3 regions of the Stenotrophomonas sp. 10N36 genome follow, and region 3 is predicted to be linked to each of the others. Evidence: predicted binding sites of a transcription regulator. Region 3 holds the regulator's gene; each other region holds the start of a gene.
What was found. Region 3 encodes HrcA, which represses chaperone genes, less so after heat shock. Its sites were predicted from a motif close to TTNGCACTCNNNNNNNNNGAGTGCNAA; they were not measured.
Positions count from the first base shown of each region.

Region 1: a site for HrcA is predicted at 1,831-1,857, ahead of rpoH (RNA polymerase sigma factor RpoH). Genes of this name have one in related genera too.
Region 2: a site for HrcA is predicted at 1,611-1,637, ahead of AC1DCJ_RS05750 (co-chaperone GroES). Genes of this name have one in related genera too.

Region 1 covers NZ_JBFTIS010000003.1:107,844-111,118, reverse strand. The annotation lists gene purD (phosphoribosylamine--glycine ligase) at 1-801, shown strand, start outside; gene rpoH (RNA polymerase sigma factor RpoH) at 945-1,820, opposite strand; gene AC1DCJ_RS05390 (TonB-dependent receptor) at 2,281-3,275, opposite strand, start outside.
Region 2 covers NZ_JBFTIS010000003.1:184,382-187,656, forward strand. The annotation lists gene AC1DCJ_RS05745 (endonuclease) at 1-889, opposite strand, end outside; gene AC1DCJ_RS05750 (co-chaperone GroES) at 1,685-1,969, shown strand; gene groL (chaperonin GroEL) at 2,081-3,275, shown strand, end outside.
Region 3 covers NZ_JBFTIS010000001.1:201,161-204,435, reverse strand. The annotation lists gene recN (DNA repair protein RecN) at 1-1,076, opposite strand, end outside; gene hrcA (heat-inducible transcriptional repressor HrcA) at 1,188-2,255, shown strand; gene grpE (nucleotide exchange factor GrpE) at 2,340-2,855, shown strand; gene dnaK (molecular chaperone DnaK) at 3,042-3,275, shown strand, end outside.

The DNA.
Region 1 (3,275 bases), on a different contig from region 3:
GCCGAGGCCGAAGACGCGGTGCGCGACATGCTGTCGGGCAACGCGTTCGGCGACGCCGGCGCGCGCGTGGTGATCGAGGAGTTCCTCGACGGCGAAGAAGCCAGTTTCATTTCCATGGTGGACGGCACCACCGCGCTGCCGATGGCGACCTCGCAGGACCACAAGCGCGTGGGCGACGGCGACACCGGCCCGAACACCGGCGGCATGGGCGCGTACTCGCCGGCCCCGGTGGTCACCGACGCGGTGCATGCCCGGGTGATGCGCGAGGTGGTCAACCCGACCGTGCAGGGCATGATCGCCGACGGCATTCCGTTCACCGGCTTCCTCTATGCCGGGCTGATGATCGATGCCAACGGCGCGCCGAAGGTGATCGAGTTCAACGTGCGCTTCGGCGACCCGGAAACGCAGCCGGTGATGCTGCGCCTGCAGTCGGACCTGGTGGAGCTGGTCCAGGCGGCCATCGACGCACGCCTGCACGAGGTCCAGGCGCAGTGGGATCCGCGCCCGTCGCTGGGCGTGGTGATGGCGGCGGCGCCCTACCCGGAAACGCCGATCAGCGGCGATGTGATCCACGGCCTGGACACGGTGCCAGCCACGGCCAAGGTGTTCCATGCAGGCACGGCGCTGGACGCGCAGGGCCAGGTGGTGAGCGCGGGCGGCCGGGTGCTGTGCGTGGCGGCGCTGGGCGACAGCGTGGGCGATGCGCAGGCCAACGCGTATGCCGGCGTGGCGAAGGTGACCTGGGACAACGAGTTCCACCGCACCGACATCGGCTGGCGTGCGATCGCGCGGGAGAAGTGAGGCCGCGCTGATCCGTGCATGGCATGGAGCGTGTGACGTCAGCGGCCCGGCATTGCCGGGCCGTTGCGTTACAGGACCGACGCTTCCAGAAAAGAAAAGGCCCGGCAGTGCCGGGCCTTTCATCACCTCAACGCCGCCCCGCATTACGCGGTAAACAGCGCCTTCATCTTCTTCAGCGCGTTCGCCTCGACCTGGCGGATGCGTTCGGCCGACACACCGTACTCGTCGGCCAGCTCCTGCAGGGTGACCTTGCTGTCCGCGTCCAACCAGCGACGGCGGATGATGTCGCGCGAACGCGCATCCAGTTCGGCCATGCCTTCGCGCAGCAGCTGCAGCTTGTTGTCTTCGCTGTCGGCACGCTCGTAGGCCATCGACGGATCTTCCGCGTCGGCCACCAGGTACGCAGCCGGCGACGGCGGGGCGTTTTCGTTGTCTTCGTCGCTGGGCGCATCGAAACCGATATCGCGGCCGGACAGGCGCGATTCCATTTCAAGCACTTCGCGCTCGGAAACGTTCAGATCCTTGGCCACCGCGCGCACTTCGGCCGCGTTCATCCAGCCCAGACGGGTCTTGGACTTGCGCAGGTTGAAGAACAGCTTGCGCTGCGCCTTGGTGGTGGCGACCTTCACGATGCGCCAGTTCTTCAGGATGAACTCGTGCATTTCCGCACGGATCCAATGCACCGCGAACGACACCAGGCGTACGCCCATGTCCGGGTCGAAGCGCTTCACCGCCTTCATCAGGCCGATGTTGCCTTCCTGGATCAGGTCGCCCAGGGCAAGGCCGTAGCCGTTGTAGCCACGGGCCACGTGCACCACGAAGCGCAGGTGGGAGTGGACCAGCTCGCGCGCGGCGTCCAGGTCCAGCTCGTCGCGGAAGCGGCGGGCCAAATCCTGCTCGTCATCGACCGACAGCACCGGGATCTGGTGCACGGCACCGATGTAGGCGTCCAGCGAACCGAGCGCACTGGGAATCGGGAGATTGTTTGCCACAAGGGCAGTAGACGTGTTCTGGCTCATAGGGCTCATCTTAGCAGTCTGAAACTTGGACTGCTAAAGGGGAAAGAAGTTCCAGCGTTCTGTTCATGCAACGATGGCACTGATTACCCGGATAACGTACCGCGAAATGATGACAGTGGCGAGAGGGTCAAAAAATACGGCAAACGCCTTTTAAATCAATAGCTTGATCGAATAAATGCGACCACGGAGCGTCGATTTCCGCTGAACGACTGGGTTCCCCTACCCCATTCAGCCGAAAAGTGTTGGCAGGCATTCAGCCCGGCGAGCAGGGCGGTGCGGAACCGGCCAGCAGCATGGCAAGGGGTCGGGTTGGTCGGTGGCCCAGCCGGGCAGAGCCCGGCTCTACGAGCGGCGGCCGGAGCCGACCGCCGAAGCCGCCATCTCCGGTAGTGCCACGCCATGCGTGGCAGGCCAGACAATGACGAAGACCGATGCGTGGCAGGCCAGCCAACACCGAAGCCTAGTAGTACCCCGCCATATTCAAGAAGAACCCCTTCTGGTCATACTTCAGCTCGGTCATGTCGTCGCTGAACTCGGTGAAGTTGTAGCCCACCCCGACCTTGAAGTTCTCGCCCACCCGGCGGTCCACGCCCAGCAGCCAGCCCTTGCGGACGCCACCGTCGCGTACCTTCAGCCAGCGGTGCTCGGCCAGCCCTTCCCACTTCTCGAACAGGCGGTAACGCAGCTGCAGCGCGGCGAAGTCGGCGCGGCTGTTCAGCCAGGCGCCTTCGCCGCGGCCGGTGCGGTAGTCGCCCCAGCGTGAGGCGAGTTTGGCGGCCACTTCCCAGCGCGCGCCCAGCTGGCGGATGCCCTCCACCGACAGCACCTGCGAGCGCTGGTCGTAGAGGTTGCCGCCTTCCTGGCCCAGCGAGGCCACGTCGTAGAGATAGGTGAACTTGCCGAAGCCGGCCCACCCGGTGTTGTCGTGCGGGCGCCAGGCAAAGCCCATGTTGGTCTCCACCAGCTTGGCATCGGCCACCGGATTGATCCGGTCGTCGGTGTCGGCGTAGTTGGCGCGCAGCGCAAAGCGCCAGTCTTCGTTGAGCTTGTACAGCAGGCGGTTGGTGGTCACCCACTGCTCGCGCTGCTCGGCACCGCTGTCGCGGCGGTACTCCAGCTTGCTGTTCCACTGCGCCACCGCGTCGGTGCGGCCGCCGCTGACGCTGTATGCGCGGCGGTCGATGCGGCCCACGGTGGAATCCAGTTCGCCGTCCATCACGGTGAAGCCCAGGTTCCAGCCCTGCGCGGGATAGAAGTCCATGCCGAAGGTGTGCACCAGCCCGGCGCTGTCCTGGCGGCGGTCCTTGAGGTACTGGCTTTCGTTGTACACGTTGACCTGGTTGCTCAGGCGCCAGCGCTGGCCCAGCGTCCAGCCGCTCTGCAGGCCGGTGTCGAACAGCGGGTCGGTGCCGGTGCGGTCGGTGCTGTAGCTGTAACTGCCGTACAGGCTGTGGT
Region 2 (3,275 bases), on a different contig from region 3:
CCACGGTGAAGGCGATGCGGGTGTCGGCGGCGGGGCGGGCGCCCTGGGCGTCGCTGACCTTGGTGGCGCGGATGTCGAACCGGCAGGCTTCGCCGGCTACGAGGGCGGTGTTGGTGGAGACGGTGAAGGCGCTGCCGCTGCTGGCGTGGCTGAGCGGCACGCTGCCGGACTGGCCGCAGCTGAGCACGAATGCACCGCTGGCCAGGGTCACGGTTTCGCTGAAGGTGACGGTGAGGTCGGCGGCGGCCGGGAAGGTGCTGGCGCCTTGTTCGGGGGTGGTGGTGCGTACCGACGGCGGGGTGTTGGGGCCGGTGCCGCCGGTGCCGCTGAAGGTCTGGCCGTTGTTGCAGGCGCCGAAGGTCTGTTTGGCCGATTCGGCCCAGGTGAAGTGGGCGTACTGGCTGCCGCTGCCGGTGAGCTGGAGGGAGGTGCCGGGGGCGGTGCTGTTGCTTTCGCTGACGGGGATGTTCTGGCTGGTCAGGCCGGCGGCCGGGCCGCCGCTGGCGGTGATGGTGCCTTCGTAGCTGATGAACTGGACGACCTTGCCGCTGGCGTCGACGAGGGCGATGCCGTCGTTGGCGCCGTTCTGGAGGCCGTTGGTGGGGTAGGTGACGGTGGCGAGGGTGGCCTTGCCGCACCCGGCGGCGGTGCCGGCGGGGACCGGGTTGTTGGCATACACGGTGGCGGCCGAGGGGCTGCTGCCGTTGTACAGGTAGAGGCGGTAGGTGCTGAGGTCTTCACCGCCGGTGGCGACGACTTCGATGGCTTCGCCGACGTCGCCGGCGGGCGTGCTGTCGTCGTAGTGCAGTTCATTGATGAATACATCGGCCTGGGCGGTGCCGGCCAATGCCAGCAGGCACGCCAGGGACAGCGGTGTGAGCAACCTCATCTACTTCTCCTTGTGATTGGTTATTGCTGGCCGAATCTAATCAATCCAGATGACACATCTATCGATATGTCGGGATCGGCCTTCCGCAGTGGGACGTGCGTCAAGGAATTGGCGGGGGAGGGTTCTTTTTTTTTCGAAGCTGAAGAGCCGGAGCCAGAGCTGGAGCCAGAGCTAGAGCTAGAGCCAGAGCCGTGAAGCCAGAGCCTCGGTTGGCCGGTCCTGCAGGCTGGGCGGGGGTGTGAGGGTTCACGGGACACGCTGCAAGTACGTCCCTGTAAGCTCCGCCACCGCATCCATGCGGTGGAGGGTCCCGTGAACCCTCACACCCCCACCCCAGACAGTTGGCTGGGGGCCCGGGGGAGAGCGGGCGCCTTTCCGCGCTTGGCGGGGAGGGCGTCTGCCTCTGCCGTTCCGTGAGCAACGGCAGAGTGTCTGAGGGGTGGTAGGGGTGGGGATGCGGGACCCTGAGCCGCATGGATGCGGCGACGGAGCTTACATGGACGTACTTGCAGCGTGTCCCGCAGCCCCGCCCCTACCAGCCCGGCGCGTCGAGCCCACAGTCTCGGGGCGCAGTTGACCTTGATCTTGACCTTGACCTTGATCTTGCCTCGAGCCCCACCGGCCGCCGGCCGGAAAAATTTCGTCTTCGCCCCTTGAAAGGGAAGTGCCCAGCACCATCTCTGCTCTGTACCCGCACCGTCGGGTTTTTTCGTGAGCGTGGCTGGCAGTCGCCCTGTGCGAGTGCTAACATCGCCAGACTTTTCCAGACCAATCAACAACTTAAAAGGGTCTCACATGAGCATCAAGCCGCTTCATGACCGCGTCGTAGTCAAGCCGATCGAAGCCGACGAAATCTCGTCCGGCGGCATCGTGATTCCGGATTCCGCCAAGGAAAAGTCCACCAAGGGTGAAGTCGTGGCCGTCGGCCCGGGCAAGCCCCTGGACAACGGCAGCGTGCGCGCGCCGTCGCTGAAGGTCGGTGACAAGGTCATCTACGGCCAGTACGCCGGCAGCAGCTACAAGTCCGAAGGCGTCGAGTACAAGGTCCTGCGCGAAGACGACATCCTCGCCATCATCTGATGACGCAGAGCGGGGCTCTGCCCCGCCGCGCGGTAGCCGGACTGACCGGTCGACCGTATCCCCCATTCAAGCAGCCGGGCATCGCCCGGCTCTACATAAAAGGTAATCGCAATGGCTGCCAAAGATATTCGTTTCGGTGAAGACGCTCGTTCGCGCATGGTGCGCGGCGTCAACATTCTCGCCAATGCCGTCAAGGCAACCCTGGGCCCGAAGGGCCGCAACGTCGTGCTCGAAAAGAGCTTCGGCGCCCCGACCATCACCAAGGATGGCGTGTCCGTTGCCAAGGAAATCGAACTGGCTGACAAGTTCGAGAACATGGGCGCGCAGATGGTGAAGGAAGTTGCTTCCCGCACCAACGACGACGCCGGCGACGGCACCACCACCGCCACCGTGCTGGCCCAGGCCCTGATCCGCGAAGGCGCCAAGGCCGTTGCTGCCGGCATGAACCCGATGGACCTCAAGCGCGGTATCGACAAGGCCGTCATCGCCGCCGTCGCCGAGCTGAAGAACATCTCCAAGCCGACCGCTGACGACAAGGCCATCGCCCAGGTCGGCACGATCTCGGCCAACTCGGACGAGTCGATCGGCAACATCATCGCCGAAGCCATGCGCCGCGTGACCAAGGAAGGCGTCATCACCGTTGAAGAAGGCTCGGGCCTGGACAACGAGCTGGACGTCGTCGAAGGCATGCAGTTCGACCGTGGCTACCTGTCCCCGTACTTCATCAACAACCAGCAGTCGCAGACCGCTGACCTGGACGATCCGTACGTGCTGCTGCACGACAAGAAGATCTCCAACGTGCGCGACCTGCTGCCCGTGCTGGAAGGCGTCGCCAAGGCCGGCAAGCCGCTGCTGATCATCGCCGAAGACATCGAAGGCGAAGCGCTTGCGACCCTGGTGGTCAACACCATCCGTGGCATCGTCAAGGTCGTGGCCGTCAAGGCACCGGGCTTCGGTGATCGTCGCAAGGCGATGCTGGAAGACATGGCCGTGCTGACCGGCGGCACCGTGATCTCCGAGGAAATTGGTCTGTCGCTGGAAAAGGCGACGATCAAGGACCTGGGCCGCGCCAAGAAGGTGCAGGTCTCCAAGGAAAACACCACGATCATCGATGGCGCCGGCGAGAAGGCCAACATCGAAGCGCGTGTCACCCAGATCAAGACCCAGATCGAAGACACCTCGTCCGATTACGACCGTGAAAAGCTGCAGGAACGCGTGGCCAAGCTGGCCGGCGGCGTTGCCGTGATCAAGGTCGGTGCCTCGACCGAAATCGAAATGAAGGAAAAGAAGGATCGCGTCGACGACG
Region 3 (3,275 bases):
ACGGTCTGCCACTGGCTGGCGGCGCGCTCGATCTGGCCCGCCAGCGCCTGCAGGCGGGTGTCGGCACCGCGCAGCTGCTCCACTTCGGCTTCCATCGCGTCGCGGTGCTCGCCCAGCGTCTCCATCGGCACCCGGTGCTTGCGCGCCAGGTCGTGCAGGCGGCCCAGCCGGCGTTCGATGTCCTCGAACTGCTCGGGATCGGCATCCAGATCGTCATGCACCCGGTCCAGCAGCGCCAGGGCCTCGTCCAGCTGGATGGCGGCGCTGTCGAGCAGCGCGTCCACCTCGCCCAGGCGCGGGTCGTGTTCGGCCACGCGCGCCAGTTCGTGGCGGGTCTGCTGCAGCAGCTGCAGCGCCGAAGTGTCCTCGTCGCCATTGAGGCGGGCCACGGCGACATCGCAGGCGGCGATCAGGGCGCTGGCATGGGCCTGGCGGCGATGGCTGCTGCCCAGCTGGGCAATCGAGGCCGGATCGAGGTCTTCGCGCTGCAGCTCGCCCAGCTGGTGTTCCAGATAGCCGATGCGGTCGCTGACATCGCCCTGGCGCGACAGGGCCTCGGCCTCGTCCACCAGCGCCTGCCAGCGTGCGGCGGCCTGGCGGACCTGGCTGCGCTCGGCGTCGTTGCGCGCGAACGCGTCCAGCAGCGCCAGCTGCGAGGGCCGCGTCAGCAGGGCCTGCTGTTCGTGCTGGCCGTGGATTTCGACCAGGGTCGAGGCCAGTTCGGTCAGCTGGGTGAGGGTGACCGGGCGGCCGTTGATCCAGGCGCGGGAGCCGCCATCGGCGCGGATGATCCGGCGCAGCTGGCACTGGTCCTCGTCGTCCAGTTCGTTCTCGCGCAGCCAACGCCGCGCCGGGGCGTCCTCGCCGGGGGCGAATTCGGCCGACAGTTCCGCGCGGGCGGCGCCGTGGCGGACCACGCCGCTGTCGGCGCGCAGCCCGGACAGGAAGCCGAGGGCGTCGACCATCAGCGACTTGCCGGCGCCGGTCTCGCCGGACACCACGGTCATGCCCGGCCCGAATTCGAGTTCGGTGGCACGGACGACGGCAAAATCCTTGATCGATAGATGTTTGAGCATGGTTGTCTGTTCTTGAGCCGCGCAACGCTAGCATGGGGCGGGGACAGCTCCAATAACTTGCCTTCGGTCCCCGGAGCCATTATCTAGGATGGCGTCTCACAGGCTGATTCCATGCACCCCACTGCGTCACATCTTGCGCCCCGCGCCCGCCACCTGCTGCGGACGCTGATCGCCCGCCACATCCAGGACGGCGAGCCGGTTGGCTCGCAGACACTGGCGCGGCTGGCCGGGCTGGATGTCAGCCCGGCCACCATCCGCAACATCCTGGGCGACCTGGAAGACCTGGGCCTGCTCAGTTCGCCGCATACCTCGGCCGGGCGGGTGCCCACCGCGCACGGCTACCGGGTGTTCGTGGACAGCCTGGTCAAGATGCAGCCGCCCGGCGAGGGCGAGCTGAGCCGGCTGCGCACCGAACTGGCCAGTGGCAGCGGCACCCAAGCCCTGCTGGGCAGTGCCTCGGAGCTGTTGTCGGCGATGAGCCACTTCGTTGGCGTGGTCAGCGCGCCGCGGCGTGAACAGTTCGCCTTCCGGCATATCGATTTCGTGGCGCTGGACGCGCGCCGGGTGCTGGCCATCCTGGTGTTTGCCGACAACGAAGTGCAGAACCGGGTGATCGAGCCCCGCCGCAGCTTCGGCCCCGGCGAGCTGGAACAGGTGGCCAACTATCTCAATGCCAACTGCGCCGGGCGGCCCTTGTCGGAGATCCGCCAGCGGCTGCTGCTGGAGCTGCGCGACGCGCAGTCGGAAATGGAGCAGCTGCTGGCCCACGGCATCGAGCTGGCCGAACAGGCGCTGGTGCCGCCGGCCGACGACATGGTGCTGGCCGGCGCGACCCGGCTGATGGGCGTGCAGGACCTGTCCGACCTGGAGCGGCTGCGCGAGCTGTTCGAGGTGTTCGCCAGCAAGCGCGAGATCCTGCAGCTGCTCGAGCGCACCATCCAGGCCCCGGGGGTGCGCATCTTCATTGGCGAGGAGACCGGGGTGATGCCGCTGGAAGGGGTGTCGCTGGTGACCGCGCCGTATTCGGCCGGTGGCCAGGTGCTCGGCGTGCTGGGGGTGATCGGGCCCAAGCGCATGGCCTATGACCGCATGATTCCGCTGGTGGAGGCCACCGCCCAGGTGCTGGGCGCGGCGTTGGCCGACCCGGCCGGCGGCGGATTGTCCCGCGATCGCACATAAAACCCACCGCTGGACTCTTGAAACGGGACCCCGCGCCCACATAGGGGTGGGTGGAGGCGGAGAGTCACCGCCAAGGATCCGGAAATGAACCAAGATCAGCCTGATATCGCATCCCAGAATCCCGCCGGTGAACCGGCTGCCGAGCCGTCCCTGCAGCAGCAGCTGGACAGCCTGCACAATGAAGTGGCCCTGCTGCGCGCCGAATCGCTGCGCGAGCGCGCCGACCTGGACAACCAGCGCAAGCGCGTGGCCCGTGACGTCGAACAGGCCCGCCGCTTCGCCAACGAAAAGCTGCTGGGCGAGCTGCTGCCGGTGTTCGACAGCCTGGACGCCGGCCTCAACAGCGCCGGTGCCGAGCCCAGCCCGCTGCGCGAAGGCCTGGAACTGACCTACAAGCAAATGCTCAAGGTCGCCGCCGACAATGGCCTGACCCTGCTCGACCCGACCGGCCAGGCCTTCAACCCGGACCATCACCAGGCCATCAGCCAGGTCGACGCGCCCGGCGCGGCGCCCGGCAGTGTGGTCCAGGTGTTCCAGAAGGGCTACCTGCTCAACGATCGTCTGCTGCGCCCGGCCCTGGTGGTCGTGGCCCGCGACTGATCCAGGCATCGGCTGGCCGGTCATTGGCCAGCCGGGCAGAGCCCGGCTCTACGGACGCTGAACACGTTGGGCCGCCATCGGACACTGTGTTTGGTGGGTGGCTTGAAAGTCCTCCCGGCGTCCCACACATCCCATTCATAACCCGGCAACTGCCGGATGTTCCCCGACATTTCAGGAGTCTCCCTCATGGGCAAGATCATTGGTATCGACCTCGGCACCACCAACTCGTGTGTGGCGATCATGGACGGCGGCAAGGCCCGCGTCATTGAAAACGCCGAGGGTGACCGCACCACCCCGTCCATCGTCGCCTACACCAAGGACGGCGAAGTGCTGGTCGGCGCCTCGGCCAAGCGCCAGGCCGTCACCAACCCGAAGAACACCTTCTACGCCGTCAAGCGCCTGATCGGCCGCAAGTTCACC